DNA from 4 places in the Providencia sp. PROV004 genome. Region 1 is predicted to be linked to each of the others. Evidence: predicted binding sites of a transcription regulator. Region 1 holds the regulator's gene; each other region holds the start of a gene.
What was found. Region 1 encodes Fur, which represses iron uptake genes when iron is present. Its sites were predicted from a motif close to ATAATAATGAGAACNACTATCAA; they were not measured.
Positions count from the first base shown of each region.

Region 2: a site for Fur is predicted at 2,614-2,636, ahead of FVA69_RS04090 (TonB-dependent siderophore receptor). Genes of this name have one in related genera too.
Region 3: a site for Fur is predicted at 3,919-3,941, ahead of FVA69_RS13240 (TonB-dependent receptor domain-containing protein). Genes of this name have one in related genera too.
Region 4: a site for Fur is predicted at 2,527-2,549, ahead of FVA69_RS12570 (TonB-dependent receptor domain-containing protein). Genes of this name have one in related genera too.

Region 1 covers NZ_CP042859.1:3,195,768-3,203,980, forward strand. The annotation lists partial or broken gene FVA69_RS21745 (type I secretion system permease/ATPase) at 1-191, shown strand, start outside; gene ybfE (LexA regulated protein) at 361-654, shown strand; gene fldA (flavodoxin FldA) at 809-1,336, shown strand; gene fur (ferric iron uptake transcriptional regulator) at 1,606-2,055, shown strand; gene FVA69_RS14630 (bactofilin family protein) at 2,728-3,261, shown strand; gene chiP (chitoporin ChiP) at 3,438-4,835, opposite strand; partial or broken gene FVA69_RS14640 (oxidoreductase) at 5,399-5,545, shown strand; partial or broken gene FVA69_RS21415 (SDR family oxidoreductase) at 5,548-5,664, shown strand; partial or broken gene ansB (L-asparaginase 2) at 5,762-6,804, opposite strand; gene ycaO (30S ribosomal protein S12 methylthiotransferase accessory factor YcaO) at 6,999-8,213, shown strand, end outside.
Region 2 covers NZ_CP042859.1:932,913-941,125, reverse strand. The annotation lists gene FVA69_RS04100 (PepSY-associated TM helix domain-containing protein) at 1-206, opposite strand, end outside; gene FVA69_RS04095 (hypothetical protein) at 203-454, opposite strand; gene FVA69_RS04090 (TonB-dependent siderophore receptor) at 454-2,592, opposite strand; gene FVA69_RS04085 (helix-turn-helix transcriptional regulator) at 2,700-3,569, opposite strand; gene FVA69_RS04080 (cyanate transporter) at 3,666-4,847, opposite strand; gene FVA69_RS04075 (nucleoside deaminase) at 4,844-5,311, opposite strand; gene FVA69_RS04070 (ankyrin repeat domain-containing protein) at 5,311-5,997, opposite strand; gene FVA69_RS04065 (LysR substrate-binding domain-containing protein) at 6,082-6,939, shown strand; gene FVA69_RS04060 (DUF4440 domain-containing protein) at 6,936-7,286, shown strand; gene FVA69_RS04055 (agmatinase) at 7,361-8,213, opposite strand, start outside.
Region 3 covers NZ_CP042859.1:2,925,417-2,933,629, reverse strand. The annotation lists gene betI (transcriptional regulator BetI) at 1-594, shown strand, start outside; gene betB (betaine-aldehyde dehydrogenase) at 617-2,095, shown strand; gene betA (choline dehydrogenase) at 2,135-3,814, shown strand; gene FVA69_RS13240 (TonB-dependent receptor domain-containing protein) at 4,183-6,438, shown strand; gene cutA (divalent-cation tolerance protein CutA) at 6,791-7,138, opposite strand; gene FVA69_RS13230 (anion permease) at 7,777-8,213, shown strand, end outside.
Region 4 covers NZ_CP042859.1:2,790,287-2,798,499, forward strand. The annotation lists gene ppsA (phosphoenolpyruvate synthase) at 1-50, opposite strand, end outside; gene ppsR (posphoenolpyruvate synthetase regulatory kinase/phosphorylase PpsR) at 313-1,176, shown strand; gene FVA69_RS12565 (3-deoxy-7-phosphoheptulonate synthase) at 1,300-2,349, shown strand; gene FVA69_RS12570 (TonB-dependent receptor domain-containing protein) at 2,718-4,892, shown strand; gene FVA69_RS12575 (hemin-degrading factor) at 4,998-6,026, shown strand; gene FVA69_RS12580 (helix-turn-helix domain-containing protein) at 6,657-7,028, shown strand; gene FVA69_RS12585 (lipoate--protein ligase A) at 7,265-8,213, opposite strand, start outside.

The sequences.
Region 1 (8,213 bases):
TTATGGAGAATATGCCATTAATTACTCAAGGAAGAACCGTCATTAGCATTGCTCACCGGCTAAATACGATTATGCACGCTGATAGGATATGTGTGATTTGCCAAGGAGAAGTACACGAGATGGATACCCACGAAAACTTACTCAAATCAAATGGTTTATACGCCAATTTATGGCACCAGCAGACACAATAATACGAATAAAAAAGCATCACGCTTATAGCAAGTGGTGCTTTTTTACCAAAAGCGCTCATTTTACAATCAATTAAACCCAATCATCATTGATGAAGCTATAGCACAAGGGGATTAGCTAGGGTATCATGGCGCGCTGAATTACTGGCACACCCTTTTAGCAGTTATAGACATGGCAAAAGAACAAACGGATCGAACGACACTAGATTTGTTCGCTGAGGAACGAAGGCCTGGGCGACCTAAAACAAGCCCGCTATCACGGGATGAACAACTGAGGATCAACAAACGCAACCAACTGAAACGAGATAAAGTGAAGGGATTGCGCAGAGTTGAATTGAAACTGAACGAAGACGCTGTCGCGGTATTGAATCAGTTAGCTGAAGATAAAAATATAAGCCGTAGTGAATTGATCGAAGAAATTTTGATGTCACAACTTGAACATGTTGATACATCAATACTCAAGTAACGTTATCTTGATAAATCACACAAATTTGACAGACTTAGCAACATTTTTTCGCCAAAATAAGGCGTAATATTCTATCTATTTTCGTTCTAAACGGGCTATAGAAGGCGAATTTTCACCTCTAGCTCTCTTAGAAAAACAAGAGGTTAATCACTTTATGGCAGTCATAGGCATTTTCTTCGGAAGTGACACAGGTAACACAGAAAATATTGCCAAAATGATCCAAGAAAGATTAGGCAAAGATGTAGCAGAAGTTCACGATATCGCGAAATGCAGCAAAGAAGATATTGAAGCTTTTGACATTCTACTTCTTGGTATTCCAACTTGGTATTATGGTGAAGCCCAATGTGACTGGGATGATTTTTTCCCTACTCTCGAAGAGATTGATTTCGAAGGTAAACTTGTCGCCTTATTTGGTTGTGGAGACCAAGAAGACTACGCTGAATATTTCTGTGATGCTATGGGTACGATCCGCGATATTATCGAACCACGTGGTGCTGTTATTGTTGGTCACTGGCCAACAGAAGGTTATCACTTTGAAGTATCCAAAGGCATGGCAGATGACAACCATTTTATTGGTTTAGCTATTGATGAAGATCGTCAACCTGAGCTAACTGATGAACGTGTTGATGCATGGGTAAAACAAATCTCTGAAGAAATGTCTTTAGCTGAAATTTTAGGCTGATAGACTACATAAAGAACCCTTACCCATAGATTACACCACTGTCTTACACAAAATGACCCCCCTAAGCCAGTGGCGTAGTCTAAAATAACCGATAAGGTATCCTAATAGGATAGGTTCTCAAGAGATTATCAAAATAATGAGACAATGCATGGTTTCTATTTTTATTTTCCATGCCTATAATTGTAAATCAGTTTAGAAGACAACTGTATTGATGTTAAAAATGTCTCATTATTGTTAAATTTATGATTTAAGATACAGGACAAACCCGCATGACAGACAACAATAAAGCATTGAAAAATGCTGGACTCAAAGTCACTCTTCCAAGATTAAAAATTTTGGAAGTACTTCAAGAGCCTGAGTGCCACCACGTCAGTGCGGAAGATCTCTATAAAAAGCTGATCGATATGGGTGAAGAGATCGGGTTAGCAACTGTATACCGCGTGTTAAACCAGTTTGATGATGCCGGTATCGTAACCCGTCACAACTTCGAGGGGGGTAAATCTGTATTCGAACTAACTCAGCAACATCACCATGACCATTTAATCTGTTTAGATTGTGGAAAAGTGATTGAGTTTACTGACGAATCCATTGAAACCCGCCAAAAGAATATCGCTGCTCGCCATGGCATTAAACTATCTAACCATAGTTTATATCTATATGGTCATTGCGCAGATGGTGATTGCCGTGACAATGCTGACGCACACGAAGCAAAAGAGTAATAGTATTCAACCATCGTTGATGAAACATCATGGTTAAAAATGCCAAAACCCTGATAATACAATTTTATCGGGGTTTTTTATTTTAAGTATTAATATTCCCTTTTTTACTCGATTAGTGATAATTGTTAGTAAGTAACTTAAACACAATTATTTATCACTGTATTTTAGCAACAATGCAAGATTTTTATAAAAACTATAATAGTTGCAATTCAAATCAAAACCCTTATATTATTTCAGAGATAAATATATTCCGTTATCTAGAATAATACTTTACATATCAAAGTGGTATATAAATAACATCATAGATGATTCCAAACATTTCATACTATTTAAAATTATTTAATTACCTTGCTATAATTTCAACTCCAAATTAGAGAGTTAATGATCCAAATGTAGTCATAACGTTAAATCATCATTTAAATGCGTAATTACATTTATTGACTAAACTAATTGAGTACTTGAGTACTTGAGTACTTGAGTACTTGAGTACTTGAGTAATTTGTAAGAGATTAACTGATGAAAAAAACCTATCTTTTTCTCAATACAAGTTTTTTCTTCTGGTTTCTTACTTTAATAGGGTGGTTTTTTAGCTATTCGTCTATCACCTTATTTTCGTTTGTATTATCAATACTGTTCTTGATCGTATACTTCAATCAAAAAAAGGTAAGTAAAATGTTCACCAAAAGACAAAACAAGCCCACGCCTACAGCGACGTCCCCTTCTATAAGTAATGAGCCTGAAGTGACTACAAAAATAGAAGAACAAATAACACTGTCAACTCCGACTATTAGTGAAGAAAAATCGAATACGATTATCTCTAGGGACGTTATTTTTGAAGGAAATATTACGTCTAATGAGCAAGTGCATATCTATGGGAAAGTCATTGGAAATATAACAGGAAAAGAAAATACGGTTAAAGTTATGTTAAACGGCCAAGTTACGGGAAATATCACCTGCAAAGAACTGGTGGTTAATGGTCGTATTGAAGGTGAATGCTTATCTGATACTATTTGTATTGAAAATAATGGGGAAATCCACGGTACTATCCATTACAGTAGTTTATCAATTAAAAAAGGGGGAATTTTATCTGGCCAAGCACAAGTTAAAAACCCACCCCATCAATCAGAAAAAGTTACCGTATTAAAAGATAAATTAAAACAAGATACCCTTATACTCAATGAAAGTGTAAATAACGCATCCTTGTAATCAAAAATAAAATAAGGTGAATAAATTCACCTTATTTTTAACTCTTAATATAAGTGTTTATTCTTGTCTTAATATTCCATTCAATATTAAAAATATATGGTAAGCCTTTAGCTATCAGGGCAAATGACTGCTATAGTTTCTTTATAGCAGTCATTGCTACTAAAGGATTTTACTAATTAGAATACCGTGAATGGCATCATCACCATAAATTTAATATCTTTTTCATCTTGGAAGATATTTCCGTAACCACCGCCATAGCTCGGAATATCTGTATGGTTATCATACTTGGTAAAATGCAGTTTAAATAGCGTATCTTTTGCTCGACCTGATTGTACGGTATATAAAATATCAAAGTTCCATGCACTTTCTTTTAAGCGTACATCCTGAGCATATTGGCTATTAGTACTTGGTTTAGCATCCCATCCATAAATATATGAGGTTCCAACCTTCCATCCAGCTAAGTCCCAATTTTTTAAATCATACATAACACCGGCCATAACGGCTTTTTCATTATTAGCATTCCAATCCGAACGGCCATCCCACCAAATGTCCATGCGACCATTTGATGTTGCCCAACCGGGGGTCATACGCTGCAGGAAATAACCTTGGTTACCTTTGGCTTTTACATAGGTTCCTTCTAATTTAAAATCAAATTCATCGTAAGTGTAGCCTAGTGTCATCGCTTGCAACCAAGCTAAACCGTCATAAACATCGTTAACTCCACCGCCTGAAACCTTATCTTTTGCACCATAAAATTGATAAGACATACGTAAGTCACGGTCAACAACAGGAACTGCATAGGAAACCTTGGCAAAATATTGATCCATATAGCTTTTAGCTTGCCCATATGCCCCTTCTAAGACTAAATTGTTTTTAAAGTCATATTTAAAGCCAATTGAGTGTAAATAACTGATCCCAGTTTCACCATCCGCTTCACGAAAGTCATACATGCTACGGTACCAAGGTGCTTTATAGCGGTCAGTCCACATATAGGACATGCTAAGTTCACCATTTTGCTCAAAATCAAACACCCCGCCTACCTCTAATCCGCGATATGTACCCGGCATATAGCTCCAGTGGGATGCGAGTATAGTTTGACCAGTAGGTTGAATATAGCCACCTCTACCCCAGAAAGGGCCATATTTCAATTTTGCAGCAGCCTTATAAAAAGTCACACCACTACGATCTCCAGTCCATTTTTCATCCCAACGTGATTTCGCATCACTAAAGCCGATTTCATTGGGTGCAGCTGGCCCACTATTAGATAACTCAATAGCGGTAAAACCCGCTAAATCTAGCCCGATGATGTCCTGAAAATAACCGGATGAGAAATCAAGACTGGCATTAAATGTTGAGTGTTTAAGATTATCCGCATACTTTTTATATTTATCGCTATTTGGGTCTAAATCTTTACGTGAACGATCGCGTTGCCAGTAGTAAAAGCCACCTGTAAGTTTTGAATCTTCAATAAATTGCTCCGCATGCATGATTGGTTGATAACCAATAGGAAGCATTGCTATTGCAATTTTTAAGACGAGCAATTTCCTGCCAGTATTGACATTTTTATTAACCATTCTTGTATTCCTCTAATATTTTTTAATTTTATTTTTCGGCCGAAATACGATTTAACTTTCCATTTAAATCTAAATATTCACAATGAGTTATATCTCTTGCGATGTATTTAGCCTATTTTTTGCAACGCGAATTATCAACACAGATACAGGCTTTGTTGCCAAAATATGATCAACGGCACATTAATTTTAATTAACTGTCATTATCACCGATGATGACCTTGCTAAAAATAAAAAGTAATTGATTGATAAATATAAAAAATATGCATGGGATACGTATAAGGAAGTGTTTAAGAAAAAATCAATAAATTAACTAATTGTTCCTTAATTTCGTCTATTCTGCAGGAATTCGCTAAGTTCTATCACCACATTGACCTAATTGCCTTAAAATAGATCAGATTACTGAGTCAAATAATTAGGATAAATGTTGTTATGCTGAAAAATAACATACACAGCTATAAAATTTCTCAATAAATAATCAAATAAAATGTACAGCATTATTAAGAAAAGCACCGCATTATCATTTGCTATTATGAACTCTCCTTTTCAATATAAAGAGTTCGTAAATGAAAATAGACTTAACAGGCAAACGCGCATTAGTCAGTGCATCAACAGCTGGAATTGGTTATGCAATTGCTAAAGGCCTCGCTAATTGTGGCGCAGAAGTTTTGATTAATGGCCGTAACAATATACGTGTTAATGATGCCGTTTCTCTGCAGCGACTGCCGAAGAAGTCGCGAATATGGTAGTTTATACCTGCTCTAAACAAGCCTCAGCGACTTCCGGTGCAGCCTTACGTGTTGATGGTGGCGTTATCGATGACATTGTGTAATTCGAGCATTCAATAATATTGCCTTATTGTCACAGCAAAACTAACGGGGTACAGGCTACTGCACCCCGCTGTATGAAATAAATACTCGTTTTGATAATTAATATTTTTCGAATAATGCCTGAATTTGCTGAGGATCTTTAGTCTGAGTTAAGGCTAATTGCAGCAATACGCGCGCTTTTTGCGGATTTAACCTTTCTGAAGCAACAAAACCATATAAGTTATCATCCACTTCGGCATTTCTTGTCGTATACCCTGTTGGTACACGGCTTGAGCGAACGACAACCACGTCTTCTTTCGCTGCTTTTGCTAAAGCGTCAAAGACAGTCTTATACATATTACCGTTACCCACACCCGCGCTTACAATTCCTTCAACCCCTTCTTCTCTCAAGGCTTTCACAGGAGCTGCTGATGCATTGGCATAGTTATAAACGATACCTACCGCAGGGAGCTTTTCGAGCTTACTGACGTCGAATGCCGCTTTGTCACTACGAGGTTGCGCTGCTTGGAAATAAGTAACTTTACCATCATGAATAAAGCCTTCTGCCCCACTATTAACGGCATCAAACGCTTGTACTTCAGTGGTGCTCATTTTCATCACATTACGGCCTTGCACGACTTTATCGTTCATTGCCATCAAAACACCGCGCTCTCCAGCAGACTTATCCGTCGCTAAAACGACTGCATTATACAGGTTCAAAGGACCGTCAGCGCCTAAAGCCGTTGACGGTCGCATTGCACCAACCAAGACAATGGGCTTTTTACATTGCGTGGTTAAATCAAGGAAGAATGCCGTTTCTTCTAAAGTATCAGTCCCGTGAGTGATTACAAAACCATCTGTTTTATCACAATCTTGGTTAATTTTTTTCGCCAGTGCCAGCCAAACTTGGTCATTCATATCTTGCGAACCAATATTCACCAATTGCTCACCACTTAAATTAGCGATTTTTTGGTTTCTGGCACCGCATTAATTAAAGCATCAATCCCTACTTTACCCGCTTGGTAACTGGAGGATGTGGCTGAATCACCACCACCTGCTATCGTTCCCCCTGTCGCCAATACCGTAATATTCGGTTGAGCGATAGCGGATACGGCAAACAGTGAAACCAATGTCGCCAAAAGCGCTTTATTTCTGTTTTTCATCCTATTTTCCTTTCATTAATAAACTTCGGTTATTATGTGGAATTGTGCTGAATTTTATGTGACCTATACAATTATTTTAGGATAAATAATGAATTTTAAGATGATTTATCTATGAATGAATAAAAAGCGTGAGGCTTGCAGCAAAAATCCGTATCATAGCCCGTTTGAAACACTCTATTCACAAGTGACTGACAATGAGCCAAACTTTTATTCCCGGCAAAGATGCCGCTCTTGAAGATTCCATTGATGCATTTCAAACCAAATTAAAGAAATTAGGGTTTGATATTGAAGAAGCCTCTTGGTTAAACCCTGTACCTAACGTTTGGTCTGTACATATCCGCGATAAAGCGTGCCCACTTTGCTTTACTAATGGTAAAGGGGCGAGCAAGAAAGCTGCATTAGCCTCAGCGCTTGGTGAGTATTTTGAGCGTTTATCAACGAATTACTTCTTTGCGGATTTCTACCTAGGTAAATCTATTGCTGAAGGGGATTTTGTCCACTACCCTAATGAAAAATGGTTCCCATTAACCGAAGATGATAGCTTACCTGAAGGGTTATTAGACAATCGTTTGATTAAGTTTTATGACCCCGACAACGCCTTAGCCGCCAGCCAATTAATTGACTTGCAATCTGGTAATGAAGAACGCGGTATTTGTGCACTGCCATTTACCCGTCAATCAGACAACCAAACCGTATATATTCCAATGAATATTGTTGGCAATCTCTATGTTTCTAACGGGATGTCTGCGGGCAATACAGCCAACGAAGCTCGTGTACAAGGACTTTCCGAAGTCTTTGAACGCTTTGTAAAAAATAAAATCATTGCTGAAAGTATTAGCCTACCGGCTATCCCAGCAGACGTCATGGCACGCTACCCTGCGGTAGTTGAAGCGGTTGAAACCTTAGAAAAAGAAGGTTTTCCAATTTTCTGTTATGACGCATCACTCGGTGGCCAGTACCCTGTGATTTGTGTGGTGTTATTTAACCCACAAAATGGGACTTGTTTTGCCTCATTTGGTGCTCACCCCGACTTTGGTGTTGCCCTTGAGCGTACCGTCACGGAATTACTGCAAGGCCGTGGCTTAAAAGACCTCGATGTGTTTAATGCACCGACCTTTGATGACGAAGAAGTGGCTGAGCACACGAATCTTGAAACTCACTTTATTGATTCAAGCGGTTTAATTAGCTGGGATCTGTTTAAAGATGATGCCGATTATGCCTTTGCAGATTGGAGCTTTAAAGGCACAACTCAAGAAGAGTTTGCAACACTTATCAGTATTTTCAATACATTAGATGCTGAAGTCTATATTGCAGATTATAACCACTTGGGTGTCTACGCTTGCCGAATCTTAGTCCCAGGTATGTCTGATATTTACCCAGTTGAAGACTTACATATCGCCAATAACGCG
Region 2 (8,213 bases), 2.3 Mb from region 1:
GTTGCACTTGGTTGCAACGCAAGAAGCTGTTCGAGTGGTAATAACTCACCTGAAAGTGGCACATTGTTCCACCATAACCGCAATGCATCACTACCTAAGCTCCAACACCCTGTGAATAGGATCACAAACAGAAAAACGCCAAATAGCGCCCCCGCACTGCGATGTAATTGGTCTAAACGACGAGTGAGAGGCTGTTTATGCTTCATACCCACCCCGCCATCATTAAAAAAAGCAGCAATAGCCACCAGCTATAGCTACGTACTAATAATTTTCGCCAATTTAGTGCACTGAAGTTATAAACTAATAATCCCATCGTGATGATAACGCTTAGAAATATTGCACCATATACGCGTTCGAGCGGATCTGCTGATGGATAAAAACGTGCTATCAACATTGATAGCACGATCCCACCGAACAACGTGCCAACAACTGCTAGGCAACTGACTAATTTCATTAAAAATCAGCCTTCAATGTAAACATTACATTACGTGGATCACCATAGCGGTTATTCCATTGTGGAGAGAAGAGTCCTGAGTAATAACGACGGTCGAACAAGTTATTAACATTAACCGCTGCCGTCCATGTCTCATCGATTTGGTAACCTAAGCGGGCATTAAAAATGGCATACCCACCTTGACGCAAGGTTACATTACCATTGCTAGTGCTGTAGGCGCTTTGCGCTTGCATACCACCGCCCAAGCTCCATTTGCGCTCATTCCAAGGTAGGTCATAGTTAGACCACACGCGTAGCATATGACGAGGGGTTAAAGTGTTATAAGACTCCCCTTGGTGCTGGCTGTCATCACGGTATTTCGTATCCGTATAGGTATAACCCACCGATACATCCCAGAAAGGTGTTAGATAGCCAATACCTTCAAGCTCAAAACCTTGGCTACGAACTTTACCACCACTAATGAAATAATTGTTAAAGCCCCCTGTTGGGTGTGCAGGGTCAATTTGTGGGTTATTTTTAATATCAATTTGGTAAATAGCACCTGATAGGTTTAATCCGCCGTTGAATAGCGCGCCTTTGACACCCGTTTCAAGCGTTTGCCCTTCAACAGGCTTGAGCATTTTTCCGCTCCACGTTTTTCCTGTTTGTGGCTGATAGACTGTTGAATAGCTGCTATACCATGACCATTGCGGCGTAAAATCCCAAATCACACCACCGTAGGGAGTAAGGCGGCCATTTTCGGTGAAGTTTGCTGTTGGTGTTTTGACATCCCACCAGCTATCACGCACCCCCGCAATAACAGTAACAGGTTCGATCACTTTGATACGTCCCATCCCGTATAGACCCTTTTGCGTCGTTTTGGTTGGCCCTGCGGAGCTATAAGCGCCAACATTAGGTTTTGGTACACTGTGAGGGTCCCAACGATACACGTTCACTGGTACATTTAAGGCGGGGTCTAAATCTGCGCTATATTGCTTTTCACTGGCATGTGAGTAACTTGCACCGACAACTACATCATGGGTTAACCCCCATGCGTCTACCTTACCGTTTAAACTGGTATCTAAGCTGGTTTGTTCGTTACGGAATTTATACGCTCCCCCCATTAACATTGCACCATCACCGGTTACAGGGTCGATATTTCCCCATGCTCCTGCGTACAATAATCGGGCATTTACATGTTGATACTCTGCGTTAAGCTTATATTGCCAATCATCATTGATTTTATGTTCAATACCCGCAAATGAACGGGAGGTATCCCACTTGAAGCGGTCCCAATCCACATCTAAATAGGTTTTACGTGGTAAATGTAAATCACTGCCATCTTTACCGAAAGGAACACCTGCCATATTGGTAACAGAATCAATTGTTTGGAATTGTGCCCCCATACGCAGTAAAGTATCTGGGGTAACATCGATGTCAACAGTACCGTACATCAACCGTGTTTGTTGGTCAGAGATATCATAAAAATAGTCTTTATCTTCCCATGCCATGACAAACCGCCCACGCACTGAACCTGATTGATTCAGTAGGCCCCCAACGTCCACTTCTCCACGATAACGATCCCAACTTCCCGCACTTAAGCTCAACTTGGCCATATTTTCTTTTGGCGCATGTTTTCTTACCATATTGACGGTTGCGGCGGGGTTTCCCATACCATGTAAAAGGCCGTTCGACCCGCGAAGAATTTCAACCCGCTCATATACCGCCATATCTTGAGGAGAACTGGCCATGTTACCTAATAGAGCTGGCACACCATCAATTTCAAATGAATCAATCTGGAAGCCGCGCACATAATAAGCCGTTGTTAACTTCACATAGGGCGCACTGGTTACCCCTGTTGCACGTTGCATTACATCATCAAGCGTTTGTAGGTTTTGTTTTTCAATTTGCTCTCTATCAATCACGCTAACAGATTGCGCCACTTCCCGTGGTTTGAGTGCAATTTTTCCGAGTGTTGTCACCCCCGGTGCAACATAGTCATCATCAATCTCTGAAGATGCGGTCACTTGTATAACATCCTGTTTCGGTTGCATAGGTGCTGCATTCACCATCGCAGAGCAACTCACTGTTGCACACAAAAGGGCACAAGGTGTTAAGCGGAATTTTCCGCGTGACTTAATGTTATAAACGGACAGCATTTCCCACCCTAAAAAAGTTAAATGATAATTGTTATCAATTTAACAATTAATGTAATGGGATACTTTCGACCGCCGGAATTTGTCTATCGTTATCCGGCTACACACTGTTATTTTTTGAGTTGATTAGGTGAAATGCCAAAACGTTTGCGAAATGCAACGGAGAAATGAGCGGGGGTATAGCCGACTTGGTAAGCCACTGTTGAGATATTTGCATCATTCATACTCAATAGCTGGAAAGCTGTTTCCAAACGGGTCTCCTGCAACCAGCCATAAATACTATTGCCAAATAATTGGCGAAAGCCTTGCGTGAGTTTACGGGTATTGACCCCTAACCGTTTAGCCAATTCATCTAAACTGGGTGGGGATTCCATTTCCTGAATCAATATAGTTTTTGCCATATGCAAGATATCAATATCTCTCTGGCGTAGTACGCTCATAACAGGCGTATTTGTATGAGATAGCGAATGATGTAAGCACAGTGCCGTAATTTCAGACACTTTAGCGCTTAAATAGAGTTGGCGTAATGACGAATGAGTTGGGCAAGCAAATAACTGATGAGTGATCGCCAGTACACTCGGTGGAATAACCAACTGTAATAGCTTTGGGGAACGAGGATGATAACAAGTATCTGGTAAACTTAATTGTTGCATTTCCAACCATTCAGGAGAAATATCTATCATGGTGTATTTCATGGTTTGCTGGCCATAAAATTGATTATTCAATAGATAATTTTGCGAGCTGCTCGATAAAATCAAAGAAGGTGAATTGACTTCAACATTTTGTCCCGCGCTACTACGGCAACCCATTGCTCCTTGATGGATAGCCACAATTTTGAGCCCAGCGGCTTGTTCTTCTTCAATACCTAAATCACGGTTAATCAGAAACTCACCGCGGCGGATCCGGATAAATTCACCAACAGATTGTTCTTCACGGGCTGAATGTGCTTGTGTGAATTTATCTTCAATACGCTGCTGCATAGGGCTCTTACCTAGACGAATAAATAAACAGTTATAGTGGCAAAAAAACACCAAGATAACAATAATTATCATTCGCAATAAAAAAGAGGAGATTAATTATCTTAAATTGAAGATTTGACTATAGCTTTTAGGGTTCAAACGCAAATAAAGAATCAATGTTACTAATACAAAGACCACATGCATTGCCCATACCCATGTAAAACTCTGGCTGACTTGATGTAACCAAGCCGCCACTAATGGCCCAAATGCAGCAATAATAAAGCCACCAGCCTGCATCAACGACGTTAATGCGCCTGCGCTAACGGGATGAGGAAGGTGATCTAAAGCCGTAATAATACTGAGTGCAAAGCAGCCGCCTAACCCCATGCCTAATAGCGCCACCCACAAAAGTGGCACATCGCTGGCAAACAGCATCAGCCCAGAAAAACCAAGTGCTTGGCAACTGAGCGTGACTATCAACCAAAAGCGACGATCAATATTATGCGAAGCAAATACAGGGATCATTAGCGCAGATAACGCCTGAAACACCGTTAATATGGCAACAAACGTGCCACTTTGTGCAGCACTCATTCCCTGCTCTTGGAAAAAAGGTGCCAACCAAGTCACTACGGTACCATAACCCGCATTAATCAGCCCAAAACCTGCCATCAATAACCATGCTCTCGGCTTTCGTAAGAACACCAATACTGAAACTGATTCTACTTTTGAACTCCGCTCTGTATGTACATTCGCCCAAATAGCCAACAACGCCAGCAAAGCTGGGAAGGCAAGCCACGCTAAGGCACTCTGCCAATGGCCTGTCATTTCCTCAACTAAAGGGGTGAGCTGTGCGCCAATTGCTCCCCCCGCCATTAACGTGGCGGAATACAACCCTGTCATCATCGCCATTTTTTGGGGGAAATTCGCTTTAATGAGCCCAGGAAATACCGACTGAATATAAGCCGCCCCCACACCACATAAAAAAGCCGTTAATAATAAAGCCGCACCATCAACAACAAAGTAACGAGCGAGTGAACCGACTAGCAGTAATAGCATTGCAGTACTGATCCCTGCACGCTCGCCTATACGTTGGTTTAACATCGGTACAACCAATGCCCCAACCCCCATCAACAACATGGGTAACAAGGTTAAAAGCGAAATGCTTTGATAACTCATCCCTGTCGTTTGAATGATATTGTCGATAACAGGCCCTGGGCCCGTCATAAAGGGCCGTAAATTCAACCCGACTAAGACAATGGTCAGTATCAACGCCAACGAAGATGGTGCTGTTTTACTCATTTAGATTGCCGTTCCCACCACTGTTGGTACAGGGTGCTGCGCATTTCACCGTTGGGCTTTAATTGCTCAAACCGTAAACCTGATTGTTGTTCAGGCGCGACTCTCAGCGCTTTTGCAATGGCATCCGTAGAAAGCCCAAAAGGTGCGGCATCATCGTTTGAATAGGCGTAAACGACCCGAGAGATACCCGCCATTCGCATGGCAGCAAGGCACATGGGACAAGGCTGTCCACTCGCATAAACCACACAGTCATCTAATTTCACGCGGCTTAATTTTTGCCCTGCCTGACGCAGCGCCATCAGCTCTGCATGGGCAGTTGGGTCATTGAGCTCAAGCATCTGGTTGACGCCACTTGCAACGACTTGCCCATCACAGACAACAATTGCGCCAAAAGGTCGTCCGCCAGCTTGCACGTTTTCCATTGCTAAGTTGATAGCTTGTTGCAAAAATTGCGTATCCGACATTATTTCGCTCCCGAATTCTCAAGAATTTCAATCAAATTACGGTAACCTTTGCTTTTTGCCAACGTCAACGGTGATATCCCCGAGCCATCCGCTAAATTGACATCTGCGCCGCCTTTAATTAATTCAGTGACAATTTGTGCGTACTTATCGCTACCATCACCCAAAATAATCGCCTCAATCAGTGCAGTCCAACCCAACCGATTAACGTGATTCACATCAACCCCTGCATCAATCAAGGTTTTGACCGTCGTTACGTGTCCGCGTTCTGCCGCAGGGATCAACGCAGTTCCCCCGTAGCGGTTAGTACTTTTTAAATCAGCCCCATTTTTCAGGGTTAATAATAAAATATCTTGCAGCCCACGCGCCCCTGAATAAAGGTACGGTGAATCTTGCATGTTATCCTTCGCATTCACATCTGCACCGCGCTCAATTAAATAGCGCGCCACATCCACACGGTTTTCATGGGTTGCCGCCATCAACGCAGTACGTTGGCGTAAATCGCGTTGTTCAATATTCGCGCCTTGCTCAACCAAGGATTTAACAGCTTGTAGATTACCTTGTTCAGCCAATGACACCAAAGAATCAAGTTGTGAATTCGCCATACCTTTCACCATAAATACCAATGAAACTATAAGAATGCTAGCTAAGTGAAACAACCATTTCCCACGTAAAAAGAATGTTTTCATGATTAATCTCCCCGATGACTCTTTAATCTACTGAAAAAGTATGCTATTTAAAAATTAAATAACTAAATGATAGGTATTTATAAAATGAATCCATTGCTCAATCTTGTTTTGTTGAAAACCTTTGTCACTGTTGCTGAAACAGGGAATTTCACCGTGGCTTCACAGCATTTAAATTCAACGCAATCAACATTGAGCCAGCAGATTCAACGGCTAGAAACTTTAGTCGGCCAGCCTTTATTCATCCGGGGACACCGTATACTTACCTTAACCGAAACTGGTGAGGTTTTGTTGAGTTATGCAAAAAATATCTTAGTACTTAATGATACCTTCTTTATGAAAATCACTGGCAATGCGGTAATTCAAACTATTCGGCTCGGTTTTCCAGAAGATCTCGCTTCTGGCCAAGTTACCCCAACACTTGCTGCATTTATGCAAGCTAATCCCAATATACGGCTAGAAGTCACGAGTGGCCTAAGCCGCCAGCTTCATCAGCGCTACCAACATGGTGAGTTAGATTTAATTATTGTGAAACAGAAAAAAGGCGAATTTAAAAGCGATTACCATTGGCCTGAACCATTATGTTGGCTAATTAGCAACCAATATAAACACTTCAATAATGATTCCGTACCCTTGGTAGTTTTTCCTGAAAATGGTCTATATCGTAATGATATGTTTAAGTTATTAGACAATGAACAGCGCCCTTGGCACATAACTTATACTTGTTCTAGCCTCGCGGGCATTCAAAGTGCTATCGCTGACGGGTTAGGGGTCAGCTTATTACCTTTGCGAGCAAAACTACCTCAACATCGAATTTTAACAGAAGAAGAAGGTTTCCCAGCCGCTCAAGAAATGGAAATTGCCATGCATTTCCACGCAAATACTTCGGATATTGTTACTCAGCTAGCCGAGAAACTGGCACAAAAATTGGAGGAACGCGAGTGATACATAAACTGATTGAATTAGAAAAAAAATTACATAACAGTACTAACCGACAGAATAGCCATTTTCTTCGTGAGATTTTGCATGCAGATTTTTTTGAATTTGCTCGTTCTGGAGGAACCAGTGATAAGCGAGATACGCTTTTGTCATTAGCAAATGAAATGGAAACATCTATTTATTCAGAAAATTATCACTGCTCATTCTTGAGCGATAATACCGTGTTAATGACCTATACCAGTTTTGAATTACACTATGGTAAAAAAATCAAACCCACCCATCGTTCATCTATTTGGCTAAAAAATTCAGAAAACCAATGGCAGCTGCGGTTTCATCAAGGAACCCCAATATAACTCTCTACTAAAAAATTTGAAGCCTACTGAAAAACAACAGCCTCCATTTGAAGACTGCTGTTTTTTATTGACGATTACTTATCAAAATAACCCGCTCGGATAGATGCCCCAATAAGATTCACCACGAAGCGCCCAGCAGTCACCCCCGTTAGCTTAGATGGAATATCTTTGGCTGGGGTAATTTCCACAATATCCATACCAACAACGCGACCCTTCTTCACTAAACCGTGAATTAGGCTCCGAGCTTGCAAATAGGTCACCCCACCAGGAGCTGGGCCATCAACTCCAGGCATGATACTTGGGTCAATCCCATCTGCATCAATACTAATATAGTAGTTCGAATTATCAGGGATCCGGTCTAAAATGGCTTGCATCCCAACCTCATGCAGTTCGTAGGCTGGAATAACATGCGCTCCATGGTCTTTAGCCGCTTGGTAATCCGCTGGGCGCCCACTACCTTGCGCACGTAAACCAATTTGGAAAATTTCACCGATATGTTTCATTTCTGAAGCGCGGCGGATCGGGCTTGAAAGGCCAGTATCGACACCATTAACCTCTTCACGCCAATCTAAATGCGCGTCAATATGCACAAGTGTAATCGGTCCTATTTCATCAAATCCCTGCAAAATAGGTGTTGTGATGCCATGATCGCCCCCTAAAACAATAGGAAGTGCTTTAGCTCTTAGTAATTGCCGAACCGCCTCAGCCGCACGTTGATGATGTTCCCCCAAAGGCTTTGATAAATCAGGAATAACATCACCACAGTCAACAAATTTAATATCTTTTCGGCCTTGTAATAGTGGCCCATCAATATCAAAATCATAATGATCTGGATGCCTAACAATTCGGTCACTCATATCACGTAAATATTGTGGAGCTCGAGATTGGTCATTGGTAAATGCGTGAGCACTATAAGCAGAACTAAAT
Region 3 (8,213 bases), 270 kb from region 1:
ATAGGAATGCAGTCGATACGTAAACAGCAGTTAATCCAAGCCACGTTGGCAGTGATTAATGAAGTTGGAATGCAGGAAGCCAGTTTTGTGTTAATTGCCCGTAAAGCCGGGGTTTCTACAGGAATTATTAGTCATTATTTTCGTGATAAAAATGGCTTACTTGAAGCCACTATGCGCCATATTCAATATCAATTGGGGTTTGCGGTAGCAATACGCCTACGCATGTTAGCTGGGGCGGAGCCAAAATTACGCATTCAAGCGATTGTTGAAGGTAACTTCGACCCAACGCAAACCAGTGAGGCGGCGATGAAAACATGGTTAGCCTTCTGGGCTAGCAGTATGCATCAACCAAATTTAAACCGTTTACAGCAGGTCAATGACCGGCGTTTGTATTCAAATTTAAGTTATGAGTTTGGGCGAGTGTTAAGCAAAGTGGATGCGCGGATGGCTGCGAAGGGACTAGCTGCTTTAATTGATGGCTTATGGTTACGGAGTGCTTTGAGTAATGAGCAATTTCCTGTCAAGGATGCACTCAAGATCACCAACGAGTATATCGATATGCAACTGAAACGTGCAGAGGTTATCGGAACCTAATGACCAATTCAGAGGAGATAATATGCAACATCCACCGATACATAAGCTTTATATTCATGGTGGCTATGTCGACAGTTCACAACCTGAATGCGGGCAATTTCCTGCAGTCAACCCTGCAAATGGTGAAACTATCGCGCATTTGCAGTCTGCAACGCTTGAAGATATCCAATGGGCGGTAGAAAGCGCCAAACAAGGCCAGAAAGTATGGGCGGCAATGACCGCAATAGAACGTTCACGTATTTTACGCCGTGCGGTGGATATTTTACGGGAACGTAACGACGAACTGGCTTACCTCGAAACGCTTGATACGGGGAAACCACTTTCTGAAACTCGTTATGTAGATATCGTTACAGGAGCGGATGTCCTTGAATATTATGCAGGGTTAATCCCTATGTTAGAAGGGCAGCAGATCCCTCTACGTGATAGCGCGTTTGCCTATACCCGTCGTGAACCGCTAGGAGTGGTGGCAGGGATTGGCGCATGGAATTACCCCATCCAAATCGCGTTATGGAAATCTGCACCTGCTCTGGCAGCTGGTAATGCTATGGTATTCAAACCTAGTGAAATCACTTCGTTAACGGCCTTAAAGTTAGCTGAAATCTATACGGAAGCGGGCGTGCCTGCAGGAGTATTTAACGTGGTGACCGGGCAAGGCGGTGAAGTGGGCCAATGGTTAACAGAGCACCCTGATATTGCCAAAGTTTCATTCACAGGGGGGATCGCAACGGGTAAAAAAGTGATGGCGAATGCGTCAGCCTCTTCATTAAAAGAGGTGACGATGGAACTAGGTGGTAAATCACCTCTCATTATTTTTGATGATGCAGACTTAGATAAAGCCGCGGATATTGCCATGATGGCGAATTTTTATAGTTCAGGCCAAGTGTGTACCAATGGAACAAGGGTTTTTGTTCCTGAATCGCTTAAATCGCAGTTTGAAGACAAGATCATTGAGCGTGTAGCTCGGATTAACATAGGTTCACCTGTTGACGAAAATACTAACTTTGGGCCATTAGTCAGCTTTGCTCATATGGAAAATGTATTGCGTTATATTGCGTTAGGTAAACAGCAAGGCGCGAAACTATTGTGTGGTGGTGAACGCTTAATGGAAGGTGATTTTGCGCAAGGTGCGTATGTTGCACCAACGGTATTCACCGATTGCCATGATGAAATGCAGATCACGCAGGAAGAAATTTTTGGTCCTGTCATGAGTATTTTGAGTTATCAATCAGAAGATGAAGTGATTGCTCGTGCAAACAATAGCGTATATGGGCTTGCAGCTGGGGTCGTGACACAAGATTTAACGCGTGCACATCGGGTTATCCATCAATTAGAAGCAGGAATTTGCTGGATTAATACATGGGGTGAATCACCTGCTCAAATGCCTGTGGGCGGATATAAGCATTCCGGCGTTGGTCGTGAAAATGGCATTATGACGCTACAAAATTACACGCAAATCAAATCTATCCAAGTAGAACTCGGGGAGTTTTCATCCGTATTTTAATCACATCATTTTAATTTGACTGAAACAGAGGAGATAACAATGGTCTATGACTATATTATTATCGGTGCTGGTTCAGCCGGTAACGTTCTTGCTACCCGCCTGACAGAAGATCCTGATGTTACTGTGCTGCTCCTTGAAGCAGGTGGACCGGATTATCGGTTCGACTTTCGCACACAAATGCCAGCGGCATTAGCGTACCCATTACAAGGGCGACGTTATAATTGGGCTTATGAAACTGACCCTGAACCGCATATGAATAACCGCCGCATGGAGTGTGGACGTGGAAAGGGGCTTGGTGGCTCATCATTGATTAATGGGATGTGTTACATCCGAGGGAATGCTCTAGACTTTGACGGTTGGGCAGAGGCACCAGGGTTAGAAGACTGGCGTTACCTCGATTGTTTACCTTATTTTAGGAAAGCGGAAACGCGTGATATTGGCCCTAATGATTACCACGGTGGAGATGGTCCCGTTAGTGTGACCACACCGAAGAATGGCAATAATGTGTTATTCCATGCGATGGTGGAAGCTGGTGTACAAGCGGGCTATCCAAAAACAGATGATTTAAATGGGGTTCAACAGGAAGGTTTTGGTCCGATGGATCGCACAGTCACACCACAAGGGCGACGTGCTAGCACCGCAAGAGGGTATTTGGACCAAGCGAAAGGGCGAAGAAATATCACCATTGTGACACATGCGACAACAGATACCATTGAGTTTGAAGGGAAAAAAGCGGTTGGTGTGAAGTATTACCAAGGCCAGAGCACGGCACCTACGGTGGTGAAAGCCCGTAAAGAAGTATTATTGTGCGCGGGGGCGATTGCGTCACCGCAAATCTTGCAGCGCTCTGGCGTGGGGCCTGAAGATGTTTTAGCTGAATTTAATATTTCGCCTGTCCATGTCTTACCCGGTGTTGGGCAAAACCTGCAAGATCACCTTGAAATGTATTTGCAGTATGAATGCAAACAGCCTGTTTCATTATATCCTGCATTAAAATGGATTAATCAGCCCAAAATCGGTGCCGAATGGCTATTTAAAGGTACTGGAATTGGAGCAAGTAACCAATTTGAAGCCGGTGGATTTATTCGTACCAGTGAAAAATTTGCATGGCCAAATATTCAATTCCACTTTTTGCCTGTGGCGATTAACTACAATGGTAGTAATGCAGTCAATCAGCATGGTTTTCAAGCTCATGTGGGCTCAATGCGCTCGCCTAGTCGAGGTCGTGTTCGCTTAAAATCTTTAGACCCAAGGCAACATCCGAGCATTTTGTTTAATTACATGTCATCGGAACAGGATTGGGAAGAGTTCCGTGCTGCTATTCGTATTACCCGTGAAATTATGGCTCAACCTGCACTTGACCCATATCGCGGAGAGGAAATAAGCCCTGGAAAACAGATTAGTACGGATGAAGAGCTAGACGCATTTGTCCGCGAGAGAGCAGAAACCGCTTTTCACCCATGCGGAACCTGTAAAATGGGTCATGATGATATGGCGGTAGTTGATGGTGCAGGGCGAGTTCACGGTATTGAAAATTTACGGGTTATCGATGCATCGATTATGCCGTTGATTATTACGGGGAATTTAAATGCAACGACCATCATGATCGCGGAGAAAATTGCCGATAAAATTCGAAACCGTCCTCCATTACCCACAAGTGATGCAGATTATTATGTTGCAGGTGATAGGCCAGTGAGAAAACAGCCATTACGAGATTAGTTTATTCACGCAATTTTTAAATACAAAGCGATTGATATTCATATCAGTCGCTTTTTTTATGTGATTAAAGAATAAAGGTAAGTCAATTAACACCAATAATATTAATGATAATGCAAATGATATTCATTATGATCTTGATCATTATTATCATTGGTGTATATTCCAAGGCTTAATAATATTCACAAGGGAAATGAGTACGTAACCATTCAATAAATAAGGTTTTTCGAACTAGTTACATCTATGGCATAGCACTTAAATTTACTTTAAATGCATAAATGGAAAAGTATAAAAAATGTATCCTCACATCTTTTATACGCTATTTCTTCACGTCTATCTAATCATCATTAATTAATGAAGGCATTACTTAAATGATATTTCAAAATAAAAACATAATTAGCTTAATTATTATATGTTCTTCAAGCACAGCATTAGCGAATCAAACCAATACCACAACTCAAAAAGATAAACTTCTCGTCACAGCCAGCAAAATAAAGTCAAATAGCAAGCAAATAGACGCCAATGATATTTCTACCGTAAGAGGAACGACCAATTCAGATATATTTGCCAATGAAACTTCATTGCAAGTTAATAATGCACGAAATGAAGCGGGTGCACTGGATATCGGTATTCGAGGCTTACAAGGTAATGGTCGAGTTCCCATTATCATTGATGGCAGTTTGCAATCAACCAACACTTGGCGTGGTTACCAAGGAAGTACAGATAGAACTTATGTGGATATGGATTTAATCGATACAATTGAGATCGAAAAAGGGGCTTCGATGAGTAAATTCTCAGGAGGAGCCATCGGAGGTACGGTTAAATTAAAAACATTATCAGCAAATAGTATTATTCCTCAAGGTGACCAATTTGGTTTCTTATTTAAGGGGAATATTTACAATAATAACCGACGCCCGACTATCGCTTCAGATGAAAAAGGCGAGTCTGGGTATCGTGTTTCAAACGGTGTTAAGAATTCACATTTTAATAATGGCTCTATCACGACTGGGGTTGCATATCGAAATGATAAATTTGACATTTTGTTGGCTCATAGTGATAGAAAACAAGGGAACTTCTTTGCCGGTAAAAATGGTTATCATAAATACGCAAATACAGATGCTCCTATTAAACCTGGGCAAGAAGTCGTTAATACCAGCTATGAAAGTCAGTCAACATTATTAAAAACTAATATTTATCTTAACCCATACTCAAGTATTGAATTAAATTACCGACATCATGAACAAAAAGCAGGCGAGGTTTTAGCGGCGTATTGGTACCAATTCGATGGGAAAATGCCGCAGTGGTCATTAGGTAGCGCAGATATTGATACTGCCTCTTTAAACTATTCTTATAAACCCGATTCATTATGGGTAGACATGAATTTAGGCCTTTGGTGGACAAAAGGTAAATTTAAACAACGTAATGGCACAACGGATGATGTTACCGCGCACTACGGTAATCAATATCAGCATCGCTATACCGATGAACGAATGGGCTTTAACTTAGAAAATACGTCTGAGTTTGCAGATTATCCTATCGATATCACTTATGGTGTGGAATATATGCAACAAAAATCAAAGCCATTGACTAAAACCTATCAACCGATTTGGACGCCAGAAGGAACCATACCCGGTGAGGAGTTAGATCCTGTAACGCGTAATGCTAAAGGAACGAATAAATCAGCCTTTACCAATATGGCATACAAAGGGGAATGGGTGAGTACTTTAGTCGGGTGGCGTATTCACGCTTTTGATGTTGATGACCATGTTTTAGGTAAAAGTATTAGCTACGGTCCGAAAAATGATTTAATGGGTGAGCTACGTTTTCATGTGACTGACGAATTTGATATTTATACCAAATATTCTGATAGCTATAGAGAACCGAGTTTATTCGAGACCACAGCATCAGGGCAAACCTACTCTTATTCTCCTGATGTTCCATTAAAACCAGAACATGCTAAATCATTTGAAGTTGGAATGAATTTAGAAAAAGAAAATCTTATATTTGATGAAGATAATGCTAAATTACGTGTGGCTTATTTTAATAATGATATAAAGGGCTATCTCTCTCAAGGAGTGAACCCAACGGGCGTATATCACCCTTATATCGTGATGAAAAACTACGATAGTTTCAAGCTCGCAGGTTATGAAATCGAACTGAAATACGATTCTAATTATGCATTTGGTTCCTTCGATGCGACATTTTATAACAATTCTGAGTTATGTTCACGAGACGAAATGGAGTTAGGTCGCCTTCCAACGGCATGTAATTCAGTTGGGTTTGCTTGGGGGTTATCGCCTTCACGTATTCCACCGAAAAAGGTTGTGACCGGTATTGTTGGGGTGAAAATGTTTGATCAAAAACTACAAACAGGTTTGCGAGTTCGTTATAACTCAGGCAAAGACTACCCTCATGAGTGGCTAGTGGGAACCGCTGCGGCCCCAGTAACTAAGCTATATTCAACCACTACATTCGATTTGTTAGGCAAATATCATGTTTCGAAAAATATTCATGTGAATTTTAACATTGATAACCTCACTAATCGCTATGCATTTGACCCAGGAACTGTGATTTATATGCCTATCCCAGGAAGAACGTTTAGACTTGGCGTCGAAGCAACATTTTAGTTAATTTCGTGATTATTACCTTAGGTTTATATTAGCCTAAGGTAATATAGAATTCATTATATGGCTTTAATAGATTAATTTTTATGATAATTTAAATAAAATAGTGTGCGGTGTTGTTTATTAGTTGCGCTTTTTATGACTTTTTTCTTCGGGTTTAAGGAATATGCACTAGTCAATTTTAGACAAAAAAAACCTCCAAATATTTAAGGAGGGAAAATAAATATAAAGCGAGCCTATTTATATAACATTAATTTACGGTAAACCATAGCCGACCAGTTGAATTAATTTATACAAAAACGACATTAGCTCACAATTTATAGCGTTTTAGTTATTCAATTTAGATGAACATCTATTATTTAACAGAGTTAATCAGCCATTGTAGATAATTATCTTCAATTTGGCTTGGGTCTAAGCGAATGAGTTCTGGGGTTTCATATGGGTGTATTTTTTTTATCTCATTAAATAAATTGAGTTGATTTCCTTGAGTCGTTTTGATCAATAGTAAGATCTCCTTATCTTGTGTGATATTACCATGCCATAGATAAACTGATGTTATTTCTGGGAGTAGAGAAATACATGCAGCTAAACGATTAGCTAACAAATGTTGAGTTATTTTAATTGCACTTTCATGGCTATTGGTCGTACATAACACAATACATGGGCGTTGAGCATTTGTGGTGTAAATGTTATCAGTAGACATTTTATTTCCTTATTAGTCATATTTAGATGGGCTTTGTTACTCATATTAGATTAGTGATAAAAAGAGTATGAGAACAAAGGATAATCACTATAAGTGTTTTTTAGCATTATCAGATTAGATAATAACTAATATAAATTAAGCAGAGAGTATGGGTTCAATAGTAAAGTGTGCGTTTTTTAATCAGTTGTTATCATTATTATAATTTTTTATATATTCAACACAATTTAGAATATTTCTTGATTTTATTTTATTAATTCGATTCAGCAATCATAAATTGATGACGCTCTATAAAAATAATTGAAATTTTAGTATATTAAGAAAAAAATTGATTAGAAGAAAAATGCGAGTTTATGTGCTGTTAGCCTAGTAAAAAAGCAAATAATAAGCCCAGTTTTATTCTTACTCTTATTAATGTAAGAATAAGCTTGTTTTTGTGTGCAAGATATATCAGAAGATTAATTGCTGAAATAATATATTACGTATTGTTACAAATTAGTTTGAGTTTTTATCATAAAAAAATCTACGTACTGATAAATATCAAGGTTTTTGAGCTATATATTGTTAATCTAAAGATAAAATTAGAATATATAACTGAAATTACTCTGTATTTCCATCTTTAAACGTGTATGGATAACCTTATGAATAAACTGACACCTTTAAAACCTGTTCCAACTCTAATCGCAGTCGCAATAACATTAATTATTTGGTTTTTAATTCCTGTTCCTGAAGGTGTTAATCCAAATGCGTGGCACCTTTTGGCATTATTTGTCGGCACAATCGCTGCCATTATTGGTAAAGCTTTACCGATAGGGGGTGTTTCTATTGTCGCAATTTCATTAGTTGCAGCTACAGGAGTCACTAATCCTGAATCAACCAAAGGGGCAATTGCGGATGCCTTAAGTGGTTTTTCCAATGACCTAATCTGGTTAATTGGTATTTCTATCATGGTTTCCATGAGCTTGAATAAAACAGGTTTAGGGGCGAGGATAGGTTATTATGTCATTTCTTTATTTGGTAAAAAAACATTGGGTATTGCTTATTCATTGGCAATAGCAGAAACAATTTTGGCTCCTGT
Region 4 (8,213 bases), 410 kb from region 1:
AATTGGTTATACCAAAGTACATTACACGGAGTGAGGCCATTTGTGGACATTGAAAGCGATCCTTTTATAGCAATTTAGTGACAGAGTACAAATCGTAAAAAATCTCGTTGGCGAAAATTCGCCTCGTGAAATAGACTAGCACAGACACTAAGAGAAGATGGACTGGTGAATCGTTCCATCACTGAAGAAAACTTTTTTGTTCTAAAAATCGTTCAAAAAATGGCTATAGTTCCCCCTATAAACTAATTTTTAAACTTTAAACAAAGATAATATCTCCCAATATCCAGTGATAAATACAATAAGAGACAAATAATGATGACCGAATTAGGAGCAATGAATAATATGGCAAGCCAAGTTCAACGCACAGTTTTTTTTATTTCTGATGGAACAGCGATCACCGCTGAAACTTTGGGGCATGCCGTACTTTCTCAATTTCCGCTGTCATTTATTTCTTATACTCTGCCGTTTGTCACAAGCGAAGCTCGCGCGCAGGAAATTAAACAAAAAATTGATATTATCTTCCAAGAAACGCAATTGCGCCCTTTGGTGTTCTATTCGATTATCTCCCCCGAAGTAAAGCAAATCATCACTCAAAGTGCCGGGTTCTGCCAAGATATCGTTCAGAGCTTAGTCGCCCCGATTCAAAAAGAAGTCGGCCTAGAACCTGAACCCAAACTTAACCGAACCCATGGTTTATCTATGCAGAATATGAATCAATATGATGCACGTATCGCTGCCATTGAATATACACTGGCTCACGACGATGGGATTTCGTTACGAAACCTGGATCAAGCCCAAGTGATACTGATAGGGGTTTCACGTTGTGGCAAAACACCAACAAGTCTCTATTTAGCGATGCAATTTGGTATCCAAGCTGCAAACTACCCATTTACGGCTGACGATATGGATAACTTACAGTTACCAGCCGCATTACGCCCATATACGCATAAATTGTTCGGTTTAACTATCAGCCCTGAACGGTTAGCTGCCATCCGTGAAGAGCGCCGTGAAAATAGCCGCTATGCTTCCATAAGGCAATGTCGTATTGAGATAGCTGAAGTTGAAGCTTTATTTAGACAAAATAAAATCAATTACTTAAATACAACTAACTACTCTGTTGAAGAAATTTCCGCAAAAGTGATTGATACCATGGGCTTACAAAGACGAATCTTTTAATGAATACAAATAAAAAAAATATTCATTCCAGCTAAGTTGGAGGTTGAAATTACGCCACATTCGTTTATTGTGATCTTAATCACTTATAGGGCATACGCCTATTAAAGTTCTTTGAGAAAGAAAATGCACAAAACTGATGAATTACGTACTGCGAGAGTGGATAGCTTAATTACCCCACAAACTCTGGCTGATGAGTTTCCTATTTCCCAAAAAGTCGCTGAAAACGTGACAGCGTCACGAAAACGCATAGAACAAATATTATCCGGTCAAGACCCGCGTTTACTGGTTATTGTTGGCCCTTGTTCGATTCATGACATCGATGCGGCTATTGAATACGCTAAAAAATTAAACGCATTAAGAGAGCATCATCAAGACCGTTTAGAAATCGTCATGCGAACTTACTTTGAGAAACCACGTACTGTCGTGGGTTGGAAAGGGTTAATTTCTGACCCAAACCTTGATAATTCTTGCCAAGTTAATACCGGTATCCGGTTAGCTCGTAAATTATTAATTGAAGTTAACCAATTAGGGTTAGCCACGGCAACCGAATTCCTTGATATGGTCACCGGGCAATATATTGCAGATCTGATTAGTTGGGGAGCAATAGGTGCTCGCACAACAGAAAGCCAAATTCACCGTGAAATGGCATCCGCATTATCTTGTCCTGTTGGTTTCAAAAATGGCACAGACGGTAATATTAATATTGCCATTGATGCAATAAGAGCTGCAAAGGCACAGCATATGTTTTTATCACCAGATAAAAACGGGCAAATGACCATTTACCAAACTAGTGGTAATCCACATGGTCATATCATTATGCGTGGGGGTAAACAACCTAATTACACTGCCGGTGACTTAGCCGCAGCTTGTGACAAACTACGTAAATTTGAATTAACAGAGCATTTAGTGGTCGATTTCAGCCATGGTAATTGCCAAAAAATTCACCGTCGACAACTCGAAGTTGCTCGAGATATCGCTGAACAAATAAAAGATGGTTCTACCGCTATCAGTGGTGTAATGGCAGAAAGCTTCTTGGTTGAAGGCTCGCAAAAAGTGGTTTCTGACCAACCTTTGGTTTATGGTCAATCAATTACCGACCCATGCCTTGGCTGGGAAGATACCGAGCAACTTATTGAAATTCTTGCTCAAGCTGTTGAATCACGCTTTAAATAAACCCAATAATTCCAAAATTCTTCTATTACAAGCCCTTTAGTTTCGTTCACTAAAGGGCTTCTTTATATTTAAATCAGAAATAATTATTATTTAAACATAATCAAAACGATATAATACTCTAATTAATCAAATAAAATAGAATTTTAATCCAAAAAAGTCTTGACCCACCCCACACTAACGATAATAATTCTCACTACGAACTAATTTATGCGTTCGGTTTCCTGTAGCCCAGCCCGACTATCCGCTACAACATTACAGTGCTAAATAGTTCTAACAAATAAATACGCTACGCGAACACTTATTGCATGCCACCCAGAGATTTTATCCAGGCAGCCAGCAAATTTTGAAACCAAAGGAAAGGATTTCCTATGCTGTTTAAATCGATGCCTACATCAACTCATCAAGAACATAAAATACCACTCTCCGCTATTGCAGCTACCATTATAATGACAGGGTTTAACAACACAGCCTTAGCTGAAAATTTATTACCCGCAAAAGCAGTATCAACAACGGATACCCGCGACATTATTCACGTTTCTACCTCACCTTATGACTTAGAAAAAATTGCTGTTGCAGAGAATGTTGAGGTTATTGATGCCCAAGCCCCCGAACAGCAAGCCGCCACATCCGCCCTTGATTTATTAAAAGGCCAACCTGGGGTGTTTGTCTCTGGTTCCAATAGTACTTATGGGCAAAGTATTCAAATGCGGGGCTATGATCCCCGAGGCGTAAAAGTAACCGTTGATAATATCACTCAGGACTTTAATTCTGGCCTATATGATGCAACATTTATTGACCCAACTTTAGTAAAAAAGGTGTATATCCATAAAGGTTCCTCTTCGATACACCATGGCGGTGGCGCTTTGGCGGGGGTAGTCTCTTTCAAAACATTAAATGCTACTGATATTTTGAAACCCAATCAAAATCTAGGTGGCCGTATTTTCAGCGGTATAGATCACAATGAACATAGTTACTATGCAGGAGGAACACTATTCGGGCGTCTCAACACTCTTGATACATTAATCAGCTACAGTCAACGCAAGAAAAATTTGATTGGCTCACCTGATTTTGCACACATCGATAATCATGAAAATATTCATAATTGGATGCTAAAAACCACATGGGCAGCGACTCCCTCTTACCTTTTAGCAATTCAGTTAAAAGATTATCGCAATGAAAGCTTAGGGGTGAAACAACCCAGTAAACCAACAACCAAAGAGCGTTATCCGAATACACCACATGAAAGAAACAGTCGCCAATTTGATGTCGCGATAAGCCAATACTTTACCCCTAAAAATAGCGTTAACTGGCAGGCTGAGTGGGATATTTACTATAGTGATTTATCTCTAGACCAAACTGACACGGTCAAGATCACCACAAAACCCAAAGAGTACGGTACAGAAAGGCGAAATCAATACACCTATGGAACTAAATTCGCCAATAGCTTCACCATTCCAATGTATCGCTGGGCAAATCATCATATCCAAAGTGGAGTTGAGTATTACGCACAACAACAAAAATCAAACCAATATGCGATTAGCTACCCGACAGCGTCATTAACTAATACTTCAGGTTGGCTAGTCAATGACATGACATTACAACACTTACCTATCACGTTCTCTGCGGGCACTCGTTTTACACGATATCAAACAGATAGCACGCGCATAGCTAAAAATGCTCATACTAATTGGTCGTCACGTTTTGCTGTCAGTGCCACCCCACAACACTGGGTAAATATTTTTTCTTCTTATTCGGAAAGTTACCGCACCCCACGCATGAGCGAGCTGTATAACAATTCAAATCATTTCACGATCCCTTTCATCGGAATGAAATCAGACTTCCGCCCTTCCCCGGAATTACTACCGGAAGTCAATAAAACTATAGAAGCAGGGGTAAAACTCAGTTTCGATGATCTGCTAATAGCGAGGGACTCTCTACATTTTGGTTCAACTTATTTCTATACAAAAGCCAAAGACCACATTGCTCTTGAAGGAGAATACGAAGAAATATTTAACATAAGAAAGTTTAGAACCGAACATTTTCCGAAAGAACTTTATTTTGTAAATATACCTTCTGCCACTATTCGCGGATTTGATAGTTTTATCCATTACAAAACACAATGGTTTGAGCTTAATCTCAGTCACAACCTAACCCAAGGTAATGAAGATGGCTCACATTATTCCCTTTCATCAATACGTCCTGAAACCCTAGTTGCTCGCTTCAATGCTCCCGTACTTGAGACAGGAGTCAATATCGGCTGGATCGGCGAATTTACGGGAAAAACTGCATTTGAAGGTAATGTAAAATACCAGTTATCACACCATAAATCGGATAAAGGCTTAGACCGCTACCACAAAGAGGTTATTCAACAGGCAGGTTATAGCCTGCATGATTTTTATCTCAACTATCAAGCCGACCAATTTATTAAAGGCCTCAGCTCAACACTAACGATGAAGAACGCATTCGATAAACAATATGTTTCTTCAATGGGTGTTCCTCAGGAAGGTCGAAATTTCCACCTTAACGTAAATTACTCATGGTAACGCATTAAAAATCGCATGTTATCAACTGGTTTGGCTAGTATTTAAAATAAAACAAATCAGTTGATGACTTTCTCCCGGCAATCTTAATTTTTCAAGGAAAAATTTGTGAACTCAAACCTCTACAATGATTACCAACAAATTCAAAAATCACATTCTAACTTATGCCCTCACAAAATCGCTGCCTTACTTCAGGTTTCAGAAGCACAACTAGTTCATTGCCGTGTAGGAAATGAGAAAGTTCTTCGATTATCAGGAAAACCGGCAGATATCTTGCAAAATTTAGTCTCTATCGGCCAAGCGAAGGGAATAACACGCAATAACTATGCCATCAGTATTCAAACCGGTGAGTATAGTAACCCGCGGTTTAGTCACCATGGCGGGCTATTTTTAAATCCTAAAGCACTCGATTTACGCATGTTTTTTGCACAATGGGATTCCACTTTTGCTCTTGTTGAAGAAACCTCAACAGGGCTACGCCATAGTATGCAATTTTTTGATAAGCATGGGGACGCATTACATCAGGTTTATGCTACAGATAAAACGGATATGGCTGAGTGGCAGGCTATTGTTGAACGCTATGCTTCGCTGGATAACTTACCTATTGTACCAAAAGAAATTCTCCCACCTTCAACACAAGAAATTAGTCAAGAACTAGCCACTGAGCTAGAACAACAATGGCGAGATATGACTAATGTACACCAGTTTTTTGGAATTTTACAAAAACATAATTTAAGTCGTCAGCAAGTTTTCCGTGCGGTTAGCCAAGAATTAGCATGGCAAGTTCCTACCACCGCCTTATCTGATCTGCTTTCTCTTGCATACCAAGCACAAAATGAGGTGATGCTTTTTGTCGGAAATCGTGGCTGTGTTCAGATTTTTACTGGCAAAATAAAAGAGTTAACAAAAAATAATTCGCTCAATATTTCTGGTCATAACTTTCAATTGCATTTCATTGAAAATGGTATCTCCGAATGCTGGGTGACTCGAAAACCGACTAAAGATGGGTTTGTAACTAGTTTAGAGGTCTTTGATAAGCAAGGTAATCAACTTATTCAAATGTATGGGCAACGTATAGAAGGTACGCCAGAACAAATAGAATGGAGTAAACAAATTCTTTCTATATCTCGCTTATAATAAAAAGTATTAAAAAATTGTTGGGCTTCTAATGGTAAATTTCCGAATACTTTTTAAGCAAATATTGTGATTAAGTTAGAGATGAAATTTACCATAGAACCCTTTGCTTCATTAATTCACGACAGCGGCATAAGCCACTTTTTGATATGGAAAGAGAATAATCCTCCATTATCCGCATAAAGCGTTTTACTTGTAGTTTATATTAGTTATTAACCCTGCAAATATTGTCATTACAGAGATTTCCCACCATGACAATTACCTCGGAATTTCCTGTTTATTGTTATATAAAAACGATTATAAATGGAACAATAATTTTTCAATTATTTACTTGGTTAATAATTTCGAATGGATTGAACAATTTTTTTGAACATAACAAAAAAAACGCCTTCAACTCGCCTAGTAAAACAAAAAAAATAACATAGTTATTTGAATTAAAACAATTTTAAACATACAATAATGAATGTTTAAAATGTTAATTTTATCAACATCTATTGTACTAATAGCTATTCTCATTTAAAAACCGCACGTTTGGCCTATCGATATATCGGAAAAACAGGAAGAATAGACCCTAATTTCGTGAGTTATTATTAGTTATTAATGAACAATAGCCTACTTGAGTAGGAGGTAAATATGTCAGAAAGTGTAGTCAACGATATTGTTAAATGGCTTGAAAGTCAGTTGCAACGCAATGAAGGCATCAAAATCGACACAATTGCCGATAAAAGCGGTTATTCAAAATGGCATTTACAGCGTGTTTTCAAAGAAATGAAAGGTTGCACGCTTGGCGAATACGTCCGTAAACGTCGTTTATTAGAAGCAGCTAAATCATTACGTGAAGGTAACTTACCTATTCTTGACATCGCATTGCAATATGGCTTTAGCTCACAGGCGACATTTACCCGTATCTTTAAAAAGCACTTTGATACAACGCCTGCAAAATTTCGCCAATCAGGTGAATTGCCTGAATGCAAAAATTTTATGACCTGTAGTTGTCATAACTAATTATTTTAGAACATCCCTTCCTATTAGTTATTTGTAATTTTGAAGTCTATGTCTGAGCCGACTATGTCGGCTCAAGGTTGTTGGCAAAGCAAGATAAAAGTGTGATTTTTCTCGCTTTGTGTTATCAGTCGAAAATCAAAAAATTGATTTTCCTCTTTTATTTTCAATAACCTATTAGACCGCAGCTAAACATAAATGTTTATCCGCAGTCTGAGCCGACTATGTCGGCTCTTTTTTTAACTTAATTCATGGGCTAACCAGTTTTCCAAATCAGCCAACTGTTCCTGCAATTGCGGCCATTTCACAACCATCTCTTTGCTCAATGCACGTACTGTTTCTGCCTGATACGCTTTACCTGTCAATTGCTCACTCAGCCACTCTAAAGGGGATGGGTCTAAACTATCCGTAAAAAACTGACAGCGGTTTATCACACCTTTTTCGATATCAAAATGAAACTCAATTCCCCCCCAAGGAAAACGGGTATCTGAATAGTGAGAGAAAGCCGGGGCTTGCCCAAAATTCCATTCCCAACTACTTTGTTTTGCAAAGGTGTCTGTGAAATTTGGCAAATCAGGTAGTTTTTCAGGGGAAATATACTCAGCAGCGACCGTTTCACCGAAGTAATTAAAAAAGCTTTTAATTATTCCTTCGCAAACAATTTCATGAGAAATATTGGGGACAAGCTCAGATAAATTAGCCACACGAGAACGCACTGACGTAATTCCTTTTGCCTGTAATTTTTTCGGATCTGGATTCAGATAGTTTGCTAAGCGACTTAAATCTGCATTAATCAGCAAGGTTCCGTGGTGAAAACCTCTATCCTTCGTTTCTCGGTATGCAGAACCCGATATTTTTCGCGGACCACTTTCAGTCTCTAAAACTAAATCATTACGGCCAGAGATTTGTGCGTTAATACCGACAAGTGCCAATCCATCGACAATAATTTGTGTAGAAACTGTTTTGTCATATTCCGGTTTTCCTGCCATAAACGTAAAACAAGTATTACCTAAATCATGAAAAACAGCCCCACCACCGCTACTACGCCGTGCTAAACGAACATTATCTTCTTCCATCCTCCGAGTGTTACATTCTTTCCACGGGTTTTGTGCACGCCCTATAACCACCGTATCAGCATTTCGCCAAAGAAACATAACACGTTGGTCGGTTGGCATTTGTCGGAAAATG